Regions from separate parts of the Bacillus seohaeanensis genome, predicted to be linked through region 2. Evidence: a T-box and tRNA genes for the amino acid it is inferred to sense, from the RefSeq annotation. Region 2 holds a T-box; the other holds one or more tRNA genes.
The links. A T-box is a leader RNA that pairs with one kind of tRNA and senses whether it is charged. The one in region 2 lies ahead of tyrS (tyrosine--tRNA ligase), so its partner is inferred to be a tRNA-Tyr.
Positions count from the first base shown of each region.

Region 1 (5,774 bases), on a different contig from region 2:
AATGGAGAGAAGAAAAAGTATGTACTTACGATGCCTTATAAACATTTGTTGTATTTCCGGCATGTCACATTAGTCTCCCGAATAGAAATGTTGGACTGTGCGAAGCATGGCATAAGTACCTGCCGACAGACCAAGAAGTAGTCCAATAATTAAGAATAGTGGTGTGGTATCCCATATTTTATCAAGCCATCTTCCTCCAAAAATTCCAATGAGAATGGAACCAACTAATTGTGAAAGTATGGCAGAATATAGGGCCATCGATTGATACGGACGTCGTTTGTTTTGACGCATAATTCATCCCCACACTAATTTGTAGTGGAATGTGGAAAAGCACTTTCTTCAAAGGATGTAAAGCGTTTTCACACCTTAAACATTTAATTGTGAAAACCTTATCATTATATATCCTTTGTTAGCATACAATAGCATATTATCTATGTCAATGTGTTGTATTTAAAAAGTTTACTAGCTGTTACAGTTGTCACAATTTGCACACAATTCAAACGTGTTTTTTGACAATAGATACAAATCTTTAGGCATTTTCAATACTACTTACTGCTCTACTTCTTAAAGTATATAGAAGAAACATGAATATGTGAATGACTTTTATGTAATGTAAATACTTCCATATAATATTATACTTGTATAAATTATTTTTTCCGTTCTAAAGTATGGATTTTAATGGGTTAAGATATGGAAGTTGGAGACAACCTCAAAGGTCCGTCCCTAGTTACTTTAACGCATTAAAGCTACGTCCGCAAAATAATAGAGGCCCTTGTTATTTAAATAACAAGGGCCTCTATGTTAGTTAGGTTGTGAACGGCTTTGGTCGTTCCTTTAGTTCTTTGAAATGATAACGGATAGCTTGGGTGATTCGGTAAGATGCAAGTCCGTCTCCGTATGGATTGGCTGCTTTCGCCATTTTATCGTAAGCTTTTTGGTCTGTAAGAAGCTCTTTCGCTAAGTTGTATATATTTTCTTCTTCTATCCCTGCTAGCTTTAATGTTCCTGCTTCAATTCCTTCCGGACGCTCCGTTGTGTCACGAAGCACAAGAACTGGGACACCAAGTGATGGGGCTTCTTCTTGGACACCACCAGAATCGGTTAAAATTAAATGTGCTCTTGAAGCAAAGTTATGAAAATCAATGACATCAAGCGGCTCAATTAAGTGTATTCGAGGATCATTTCCGAGCACCTCATCCGCCACTTCTCGAACGGCTGGGTTCAAATGGACCGGGTAAACAACTTGAATATCATCATGCTCGTCCACTAATCGCTTAATTGCACGGAACATATTACGCATCGGCTCACCGAGGTTTTCACGGCGGTGTGCCGTAAGTAATACTAGACGATCATCGCCGACCTTTTGAAGCACCTCATGTTCATATTCATCTTTAACCGTAGTTTTAAGTGCATCTATCGCTGTATTTCCAGTAATAAAGATACTTTCTTCCTTTTTGTTTTCATTTAGAAGATTTTGAGCTGATTTCTCTGTTGGAGAGAAGTGCAAATCTGCCATAACACCTGTTAATTGACGATTCATTTCCTCTGGGAATGGAGAATATTTATTCCATGTTCGCAATCCGGCTTCTACATGACCAACTGCAATTTGATTATAGAATGCTGCAAGGCTGGCAATAAATGTTGTTGTTGTATCGCCATGTACAAGGACAACATCGGGCTTTGCTTCTTTCATTACCTTATCGAGCCCCTCTAGTCCCCTTGTGGTAACATCTATAAGTGTTTGACGGTCCTTCATTATATTTAAGTCATAATCAGGTTGCACATCAAAAATGTTCAATACCTGATCTAGCATTTGTCGATGTTGAGCTGTTACTGTTACGACTGTCTCAAATTGCTCAGGATATTTCTTTAACTCTAGTACAAGTGGTGCCATTTTTATTGCTTCTGGTCTTGTACCGAAGATTGTCATTACTTTTATAGGCTTGTCCACTATTTTCACCTGCTTTTCATTATTTTGTACCATATAATCTGTCTCCTGCATCGCCAAGACCAGGTACGATATATCCTTTTTCATTTAACCCTTCATCAAGTGCTGCGATATAAATATCTACTTCCGGATGTGCTTCTTTAATTGCATCCACACCTTCAGGACAGGCAACAAGACACATGAATTTGATGTTTTTCGCACCACGTTTTTTTAGTGAGTTAATCGCTTCAACAGCAGACCCGCCAGTAGCAAGCATTGGATCTACTACAATAAGCTCACGCTCTTCCACATCACTAGGAAGCTTCACATAATATTCAATAGGCTGCAATGTTTCAGGATCACGGTACAAACCAACATGTCCTACTTTTGCTGCAGGAATAAGCTTTAATATTCCATCAACCATACCTAGTCCCGCACGAAGAATCGGCACAATCCCGAGTTTTTTTCCAGCTAATGTTTTGGCTGTCGCCTGACTAACTGGTGTTGCTACTTCAATTTCCTCCAATTGTAAATCACGTGTGATTTCAAAGGCCATTAGCGTAGCCACCTCATCTACTAGCTCACGAAATTCCTTTGTACCTGTGTTTTTATCTCTAATAAATGTTAATTTGTGTTGAATTAATGGATGATCAAATACATAAACCTTACCCACTCTAACTCGCTCCTTTATGCTGTTTTTATGTAAAATAAATTCCTGTTTCATGATTTACACTATTGCCTATTGTACATAAAAGAGAATCTAAGGGCAATAAAAGTGAGGAAGTGTAAGGAAATTTTTAAGAAGATGTAATTCTTTCGAGTCACATGTAAGAATCAGAAGAGTATAAGTCGAATTTGTTCTATAAAATACAGAGGTTTGGAATCTTTATCCCTCATGTTAAAAAGAAAAAAACTTTTTTAAAACAATAGATTCAGTTTACGGGCAGAAAAAGCTAAGCAGGCTCCCTATACTAGTTTAGATGCAGACTGTTCTAATAGAAAGGTTATTCAAAAGAGAACTTTTTATTATTTTCCCTACAAAAAAAGCGACTACCATATTGGTAATCGCTCCTCGTTATATTTTTAGATATTCATATTAGTTTTTTCTATCACTCTACCATAGTTATGTTTAAATACGCGCCTTAGAGGATTCGAACCTCTGACCTACAGCTTAGGAGGCTGTCGCTCTATCCTGCTGAGCTAAAGGCGCATCACACTTGAAATAAAAGAAATAAGCATGTCTACGGGACCTATCCTCTTAGCAAAGGGCGATCTTAAAAATTTCTTCATATAAAAAATGGCTCCGCAGGTAGGACTCGAACCTACGACCAATCGGTTAACAGCCGATTGCTCTACCACTGAGCTACTGCGGAACAAGAAAAATTATTTAATTATGGTGGGCCTAAGTGGACTCGAACCACCGACCTCACGCTTATCAGGCGTGCGCTCTAACCAGCTGAGCTATAGGCCCCCATTATGTATTATTTGGAGCGGGTGATGGGAATCGAACCCACGACATCAGCTTGGAAGGCTGAGGTTTTACCATTAAACTACACCCGCATGTATAAATTTATTGTAAATACTCAAGTTTGACTTGCTATGAAAGCTTACCTATCTTTGACTAACAATTAACCAAGTTATTTGAAAATGGCTGGGCTAGCTGGATTCGAACCAGCGCATGACGGAGTCAAAGTCCGTTGCCTTACCGCTTGGCTATAGCCCATTGAAAAGCAGCATGAGTCAATTTTTATAATAATACTTTACTTTGGGGCGATTGATGGGAATCGAACCCACGAGTGTCGGAGCCACAATCCGATGCGTTAACCACTTCGCCACAACCGCCATTATTTATCTATTGGCAGGGGCAGTAGGAATCGAACCCACACTGGAGGTTTTGGAGACCTCTGTTCTACCGTTAAACTATGCCCCTAATTTTGGTGGTGGAGGGGGGCAGATTCGAACTGCCGAACCCGAAGGAGCGGATTTACAGTCCGCCGCGTTTAGCCACTTCGCTACCCCTCCATACTTCCTGAAAAACTAAGGGAATATTAAGTTAATGGTGGCTCAGGACGGAATCGAACCGCCGACACATGGATTTTCAGTCCATTGCTCTACCAACTGAGCTACTGAGCCTTATTTAATATGTATCCTAATTTCAGACAAGGCTTTCTTCATCATACAACTTCCAGGAAATTTTTTCAAATCTCAATTCAATCTGTATGCTGATTTTATAAGTGCCCTATATGTAAATGGCGGTCCGGACGGGACTCGAACCCGCGACCTCCTGCGTGACAGGCAGGCATTCTAACCAACTGAACTACCGGACCAAATTAAATTTTCATTTTACTGAAAACCTGGTATTGCGGGGGCAGGATTTGAACCTGCGACCTTCGGGTTATGAGCCCGACGAGCTACCAGACTGCTCCACCCCGCGCTAATATGAATTATTGTTTAAAGGATATGGCGGAGGAAGAGGGATTCGAACCCCCGCGGGCTTTAACACCCCTGTCGGTTTTCAAGACCGATCCCTTCAGCCAGACTTGGGTATTCCTCCATATAAATGGACCCTGTAGGACTCGAACCTACGACCGGACGGTTATGAGCCGTCAGCTCTAACCAACTGAGCTAAGGGTCCAATATTACTAGCACTAACATTAATTTCTTATAGCGGCGGAGGGGATCGAACCCCCGACCTCACGGGTATGAACCGTACGCTCTAGCCAGCTGAGCTACACCGCCATTTTAAAAATAATATGGAGCCTAGCGGGATCGAACCGCTGACCTCCTGCGTGCAAAGCAGGCGCTCTCCCAGCTGAGCTAAGGCCCCATGTTTGTATTTAAACTTTCTACTGGTCGGGAAGACAGGATTCGAACCTGCGACCCCTTGGTCCCAAACCAAGTGCTCTACCAAGCTGAGCTACTTCCCGTTTATTAATTAAGATGGCGCGCCCGAGAGGAGTCGAACCCCTAACCTTTTGATCCGTAGTCAAACGCTCTATCCAATTGAGCTACGGGCGCGTATTGTGGTGCCGAGGACCGGAATCGAACCGGTACGGTAGTCACCTACCGCAGGATTTTAAGTCCTGTGCGTCTGCCAGTTCCGCCACCCCGGCAAAGTTTCTTTGGAGCGGAAGACGGGATTCGAACCCGCGACCCCCACCTTGGCAAGGTGGTGTTCTACCACTGAACTACTTCCGCGTTATAAAAGCAGTGGTGCGGGTGAAGGGACTTGAACCCCCACGCCTTGCGGCGCCAGATCCTAAGTCTGGTGCGTCTGCCAATTCCGCCACACCCGCAAATAGTGGTGAGCCATGAAGGATTCGAACCTTCGACCCTCTGATTAAAAGTCAGATGCTCTACCAACTGAGCTAATGGCTCTTAAAATTATTAAGTATATACTAAATGGTGCCGGCAAGAGGACTTGAACCCCCAACCTACTGATTACAAGTCAGTTGCTCTACCAGTTGAGCTACACCGGCGTTATTAATATTTATTCTACTAATATATATTCATCAATTATGCCTTGCTAGTTAAACCTAACAACTATATATGGTGGAGGATGACGGGATCGAACCGCCGACCCCCTGCTTGTAAGGCAGGTGCTCTCCCAGCTGAGCTAATCCTCCACTATATGGTGACCCGTACGGGATTCGAACCCGTGTTACCGCCGTGAAAGGGCGGTGTCTTAACCGCTTGACCAACGGGCCAATATAATTTGACAAAACAATAGCCCCCAAATAGGGGCTGTGCCTGGCAACGTCCTACTCTCGCAGGGGGAAATCCCCCAACTACCATTGGCGCTGAAGAGCTTAACTTCCGTGTTCGGCATGGGAACGGGTGTGACCTC
Region 1 is NZ_JBHUMF010000035.1:157,411-163,184, forward strand. Features, by position in the region: gene ACFSUL_RS21125 (ATP synthase subunit I) at 1-63, opposite strand, end outside; gene ACFSUL_RS21130 (AtpZ/AtpI family protein) at 70-291, opposite strand; gene wecB (non-hydrolyzing UDP-N-acetylglucosamine 2-epimerase) at 806-1,951, opposite strand; gene upp (uracil phosphoribosyltransferase) at 1,971-2,600, opposite strand; tRNA gene ACFSUL_RS21145 (tRNA-Arg) at 3,064-3,137, opposite strand; tRNA gene ACFSUL_RS21150 (tRNA-Asn) at 3,226-3,300, opposite strand; tRNA gene ACFSUL_RS21155 (tRNA-Ile) at 3,322-3,398, opposite strand; tRNA gene ACFSUL_RS21160 (tRNA-Gly) at 3,414-3,487, opposite strand; tRNA gene ACFSUL_RS21165 (tRNA-Gln) at 3,576-3,650, opposite strand; tRNA gene ACFSUL_RS21170 (tRNA-His) at 3,694-3,769, opposite strand; tRNA gene ACFSUL_RS21175 (tRNA-Trp) at 3,784-3,857, opposite strand; tRNA gene ACFSUL_RS21180 (tRNA-Tyr) at 3,866-3,949, opposite strand; tRNA gene ACFSUL_RS21185 (tRNA-Phe) at 3,985-4,060, opposite strand; tRNA gene ACFSUL_RS21190 (tRNA-Asp) at 4,178-4,254, opposite strand; tRNA gene ACFSUL_RS21195 (tRNA-Met) at 4,288-4,361, opposite strand; tRNA gene ACFSUL_RS21200 (tRNA-Ser) at 4,389-4,481, opposite strand; tRNA gene ACFSUL_RS21205 (tRNA-Ile) at 4,489-4,562, opposite strand; tRNA gene ACFSUL_RS21210 (tRNA-Met) at 4,593-4,666, opposite strand; tRNA gene ACFSUL_RS21215 (tRNA-Ala) at 4,682-4,754, opposite strand; tRNA gene ACFSUL_RS21220 (tRNA-Pro) at 4,778-4,854, opposite strand; tRNA gene ACFSUL_RS21225 (tRNA-Arg) at 4,869-4,945, opposite strand; tRNA gene ACFSUL_RS21230 (tRNA-Leu) at 4,952-5,040, opposite strand; tRNA gene ACFSUL_RS21235 (tRNA-Gly) at 5,051-5,125, opposite strand; tRNA gene ACFSUL_RS21240 (tRNA-Leu) at 5,139-5,223, opposite strand; tRNA gene ACFSUL_RS21245 (tRNA-Lys) at 5,230-5,305, opposite strand; tRNA gene ACFSUL_RS21250 (tRNA-Thr) at 5,331-5,406, opposite strand; tRNA gene ACFSUL_RS21255 (tRNA-Val) at 5,478-5,553, opposite strand; tRNA gene ACFSUL_RS21260 (tRNA-Glu) at 5,560-5,634, opposite strand; rRNA gene rrf (5S ribosomal RNA) at 5,676-5,774, opposite strand, start outside.
Region 1: it has a tRNA-Tyr gene. The T-box ahead of tyrS (tyrosine--tRNA ligase) is inferred to sense a tRNA for this amino acid. The anticodon was not compared.

Region 2 (5,774 bases):
ATTCCCCTTGGTTTAATAACAGCCCCACAAAAGTGCCAAATACATACAAAAAGTTAATATGCATCGTCAAGACAGTAGAAGACATAAACTATGCAGCGAAAAATCTATCGTTAACCTACTTTACTTTTTTGGCGACCAATACCCAAAATCGCTAGTGCAATGATAAACAAGTTAGTGTTACTATAGCTAAACTACGAATCTTCTTCCGCAACTATTCTGTTTCTTTCGTTGAAAAAGGAGTATTTACATTACTAAAGATAAGCACGGTTTAGCGTAATATTGATTATGCTTCTCCCATTCCAAACCCTAAGAGAAGTAAAGAAAGAATTATAATAAAAGCAATAATATTCAAGCTCATTAATACCCACTTTATCCAATTCCCACCTTTAAGAGCGTGAACAAAACCAAAAATCGGTGATAATACCATCCATATAATCATCACTCTTCCAAAGGATCCGAGAGAAATCCCACTGGTCATTAAGAGGAAGAGTATAAGAAAAATTACAATGTGTACGAAAGACCATATAGTATTTTTATTCATTTTTTTATCTCCCTTCTGTCTCAGATAGATTCATATATTTATTTTTTTATAATCCAAAATCAGTAAACCCTCCCTTGTTAAACACCACTACCCCTTTAACGAAGGATCTTACATTCCAATTCTAACATAATATCCCAATTATTTTCCGTAAAATTGAAAGAGGTTGGGACATAACTAACATACTATCCCCTAAAGACGAATAATATCAGATTAAATTATTTCGTAATCGCTGTTACACACCGCTGTTGATTTCCGTGTCAAGACTTCGCTTTCCGCGGGCGGTCGGTGAGCCTCCGAGAAAAGCGGAAGTGGCTTGGTCAGCTCGTGAAGAAAATAGGGAAATACCCAAAAGGCGCTTTTTGCCTTTAGGGTATTTCATCTTTTTCATAGCGAGTTAGCCACTGGAGCTAAACATGCGCTGCGCTCTTGCGGGGTCTCACCTGTTCCGCTTTTCCCGCAGGAGTCTTCGTCTTGCACTCCAATCAACAGCTAGAACAAGTTAAAAAGAACAACAAGTTTTATGAAGACTTATAAAAAAATCCGAACTAATTTCCCTTCAAATGAAAGAATTAGTTCGAATTTTTATTCACCTAGAGCACATTTGTCCCAGCCTCTTTTCTACCTCTTGTCCCCTTAGTTGAATAAACGATATCCTAAAGGTACAACATTAAGTTCATTACCTTTTTATCTTTACAAACTTTCGTTTACCAACTTGTATTATTAAGCCATCAGTAATAGCTACTTTTAAATTGGTATCCTCAACCCTGTCTCCATTTATTTTTACTCCTCTATTTTCAATCATTCTTCGGGCTTCACTTTTTGAGTTTAATAATTGTAAATCAACAAGTAAATTAATAACTGGTGTGTCAACATTTCCGTTCCACTTCACTTCTGGAATCTCGTCAGGTAATGTACCTCGTTGGAAAACAGAGACGAAATGCTGCTCTGCTTTGCTTGCTGCTTCCATCCCGTGGTACATTCTAACAATTGTTTTCCCCAATAACATCTTTGCATCCCTCGGGTGCAATACACCTGTTTTAAGGTCCTCTTTTACTTTTTGAATTTGTTCTGGAGTAAAATCTGTTATTAGTTCAAAGTATTTAACCATTAATTCATCAGGGATTGACATTGCTTTCCCGTACATTTCTTGCGGGCTTTCGTCAATACCGATGTAGTTGTTCTTTGATTTAGACATTTTATCAACACCGTCAAGCCCTTCTAATAATGGCATTAACAAAGCCACTTGCTTTTCTTTTCCAAATCTCTCTTGAAAGTGCCTTCCCATTAAAATATTGAAATGCTGGTCTGTTCCACCAAGTTCAATATCACATTCTAACTTTACAGAATCATATCCTTGCATTAAAGGGTAAAAGAATTCGTGTAGGGAAATAGCCTTGCCAGAAGCAATTCGTTCTTCAAAATCATCTCGTTCTAATAGGCGTGCTACTGTTATTTTTCCTGCAAGTTGGATGACATCTTCAAAATTTAATGTAGACAACCATTTGGAGTTATAATGTAGTTCAACCTTTTCCATGTCGATTACCTTTGCAAATTGCTCGAAGTATGTTTTCGCATTATGCTTTACTTCTTCGTCGGTTAATTGTTTTCTTGCCACTGATTTACCTGTTGGATCCCCAATTTTCCCAGTGAAATCGCCAATAATGAGTTGGATAATATGACCATTCTCCTGAAACTGCCTCATCTTGTTAAGAACCACGGTATGTCCAAGGTGTACATCTGGAGCAGAAGGGTCTAATCCTAATTTTATCTTAAGTGGTTTATTCTCTATTATTGACTTTGCTACCTTGTTTTTTAATTCTTCGGTTGGAATAATTTCTTGAACACCTTGGCTGTAAATGGTCATTTGTCTCTTTACTTCTGTTAGTTGTTCCTCATTTAATTGTTTAATAAAATCACTCATTCTCTTTCCTCCTAAAAATAAATATAAAAAAACCACATCCCTAAGAAAAAGGGACGTGGTTTAACTTTTGCACGCGGTACCACCCTAATTGAAGGATTTAATCCTCCCACTCAACGATTAACGGCTCGTCCGTTCTTTGCTATATTTTCGTTCACAAAGAAAGCTCAAGGAATGTAATTCGTATTTATCTTTGCGCCGATTCGCACCACCCATCGACTCTCTGTATGCAGTGAGATAACTACTACTGAATGTCCTGTCATCACTTTACAACTATTTTATTATTGTTCATTAAAAGTTATTCTCTCTAATTATCGTTCTAAGTAACTTCGAAGTATTTTTTTGCTCATCCACAGTTAGTCCTGAAACAATTTCCACTTCCCCTTTATGAAATGGAGGATATAATCTTTCCATCACTTCTTTTCCCTTATCCGTTATCGCAACGTAAGTGATTCGTCTATCCCTGTTATCAACTTTTCGATAACAAAGTTCTTTTCGTTCCAATGTTTTTGTAACATTGCTTATCGTTGCTTTTGTAACTCCAGCCGACTTTGCTAACTTTTTTGTTTCTATCGATTTCCAAATCCATAGATCATAAAGCAATGAAAAGGAAGTCCAAGATAGCCCAAACTCCGATAAAACTTCACGCTCCATTTTGTTTCTTAGTCCTTGAGCCACTCTATAAATATTCGTAACAACTGAAATAGCATCTAAATCAAGTGAATCCAAAGGAAGCTTAGCTAAAAGGTTCATTGTATCTTTCTCGTCAGATAACAATTCCCCGTCATCATTAAAGGAATGAATGACAACCACCTCTCTTTGAATTTTCGTAATCATTAGCTTTGAAACGATATTAGCAAAAAAGATATATCTTTGCAATACAAAAAGAGAATGTGGTAGCTTTTCATTCTTTCTTCTTTAACTATATGAAAAGGAACTAATTATACTCGCACCCCATACTATTATTGCCATTACGATAGCTGATATAATCGTCCCGCCAATGACCCTTCCACCAAAACCCCTCCCTCAATAACTTTCCTACGAAATCCTAACCGAAAAGGTTTCGGATTTACTGAATATTATGTACTTTATTTTTACCACCAACCTAAAATCAATGCCCTATTAGTTAAATCTCTACCTAAGTCATTTCATGTATAATTTTCTACAGATTTTTTCGGGAAGCAAGTGTGCAAAGTAAAAAGACCACTACAATTAAATTGTTAATGGTCTTTTTAGATTATTTATATACATCTCCACGATTATCAATAGTTAGTATATAAACTATTTTCTCACTATGGTTAATTTCAAATATAGTTCTGTATGTTCCAACCCTTAATCTTAATATTCCCTTTTTACCCTTTAACGGTTTTATATCACCTATAGGCGGTTATATGGTCAGTCCTTTTAAAGCCTTGCTTATTCTTAATTGAACAGATTTTTCTTGTTTTTTTAGAAATTTAATTGATTCACGACTGAGTGTCAGCTGGTAAGTTAAGCTCATTCATGGCTTCCTCCCAGGACACAAACTCCGAGTTATGCTTTAGTTGACGTTCTTCTTCTTCACTCAAAGGGGTTTCATCTGGTGTCAATTCACTAATTTCATCCCAATCCGGGCGAATATGACTTATAGTTAAAAATTTCAAATAATCATATGCTGATTTTTTAGCAGATTGTGGTAGTTTCTTTACCATTTCAACTAATTTTTCATTATTTATAGCCATAATTAAACCTCCTTTGTATCAATCTTAATTTCTTTATTATATTTTATCACGTACTTTTACGGATAGATAAGGTTTACTGTAGTCTATTCATCACGAAAGTTCCTTTATCCGTTTGGTAAGCTCTATAAATTTCTTATCAAGTTCTTTGTACGCTTCATCATTTGGTGTCATGAAGCTAAGTTTCCCTAAAATTTCTTGTCTCTCTGTTTCAAGCTTTAAACGTAATTCATCTTGGTCATCTCTTTTTGGCGTTGCTTCTTTCCATTGTTTTTGTATACGATTGTTCGAAATAACGAGTTTACTATCCGTTGTTTTTTCGAGAAAATAGCGATCATGTGAAACGACGATTAGCGTTCCATTATACTGCGCTAACGTATCTTCCAGTTGTTCACGTGAAGCTAAGTCGAGATGATTCGTCGGCTCATCCAAAATAAGCACATCTTTTTCTTCTATTATATATGCCATTAACTTGCACTTAACACGCTCTCCCATGCTCATATTCCGAATCGGTTCTGTCCATTGAGACGCCATAAACCCTAAATGCTTCATGAGCGTTTGGACTTTCCCTCTCTCCTCAAATGTTTCTTTATGAAAAAGCTGCTCAGGTGTTTGGTCAAGTGGTAAATCAAATACTTCTTGCGTTAAATAGCCAATTTTTGCAGATGGGGAAATCCATACATCGCCTTCAGCTGGCTCAATCCCAACAAGTACTTTTAATAATGTCGTCTTTCCACTACCATTTGGACCTACTATGGAAACCTTCTCCCCATGTTGAATCGTAAAATTAACGTTTTTAAATAGTGTTCGTCCGCCAAAAGACTTTGTTAATTTCTTCACTTCTAAAAATCGTTTTCCGACTTTGTTAGTTGCTTGAATGGAAAAGCGTACAGTATATTCTGGCTCAACACGTTCCACTTTTGCTTTTTCAAGCTCTTTTTCCAGACGCTTTTGTTTAGATTTTACTTGTGCATCCGTCCGCTTCGCTTTTACGCGATAATATTCTTTAAATCCATCCTGTTTCGTCGACTGTGCATGAGCTTTTGTCGACCAAGAAGTGAGCTCATTCATTTGCCCTTCAATTTGTTCTATCATTTTTTGCTGTTTTTCATATTCACGTTGCTGAGTAAGTCTTTTCTGTTTGCGAACCTCCATATAGCTAGAATAATTCCCTTTGTGTTCCATCAGTTTTTTTCCTTCAATCGCCCATATTTTTGTTGCAACGGCGTCTAAAAAATAACGATCGTGCGAAACAAAAATTATCGTTCCTTTATAATTCTTAAATTGGCTTTTTAGCAACTCTAAACTTTGCTCATCGAGATGGTTTGTCGGTTCATCTAATAATAAAAGGTCCGCCTCTTTTGAAAAACCTTCTGCAAGTCGTGCTTTCAGTTTTTCTCCACCACTCAATTGCGAGAAGTCATTGGTTGGCACATGCCATTTCTCTAATAATTTGACTTCAGAAGGGAGCTTATCCTCGGAAGAATGCGACTCCGTTTCTTGTTCAACCATAAAAATGTTCAACTCTCGCTGTAGCCATTGTATTTGCCCTTGTGTCGGAACTAAGTCATTGTTCATTAATTGTAACAGCGTTGAT
Region 2 is NZ_JBHUMF010000031.1:64,006-69,779, reverse strand. Features, by position in the region: gene ACFSUL_RS13625 (hypothetical protein) at 284-541, opposite strand; gene tyrS (tyrosine--tRNA ligase) at 1,218-2,462, opposite strand; T-box leader at 2,509-2,731, opposite strand; gene ACFSUL_RS13615 (MarR family transcriptional regulator) at 2,751-3,296, opposite strand; gene ACFSUL_RS13610 (hypothetical protein) at 3,926-4,180, opposite strand; gene abc-f (ribosomal protection-like ABC-F family protein) at 4,271-5,774, opposite strand, start outside.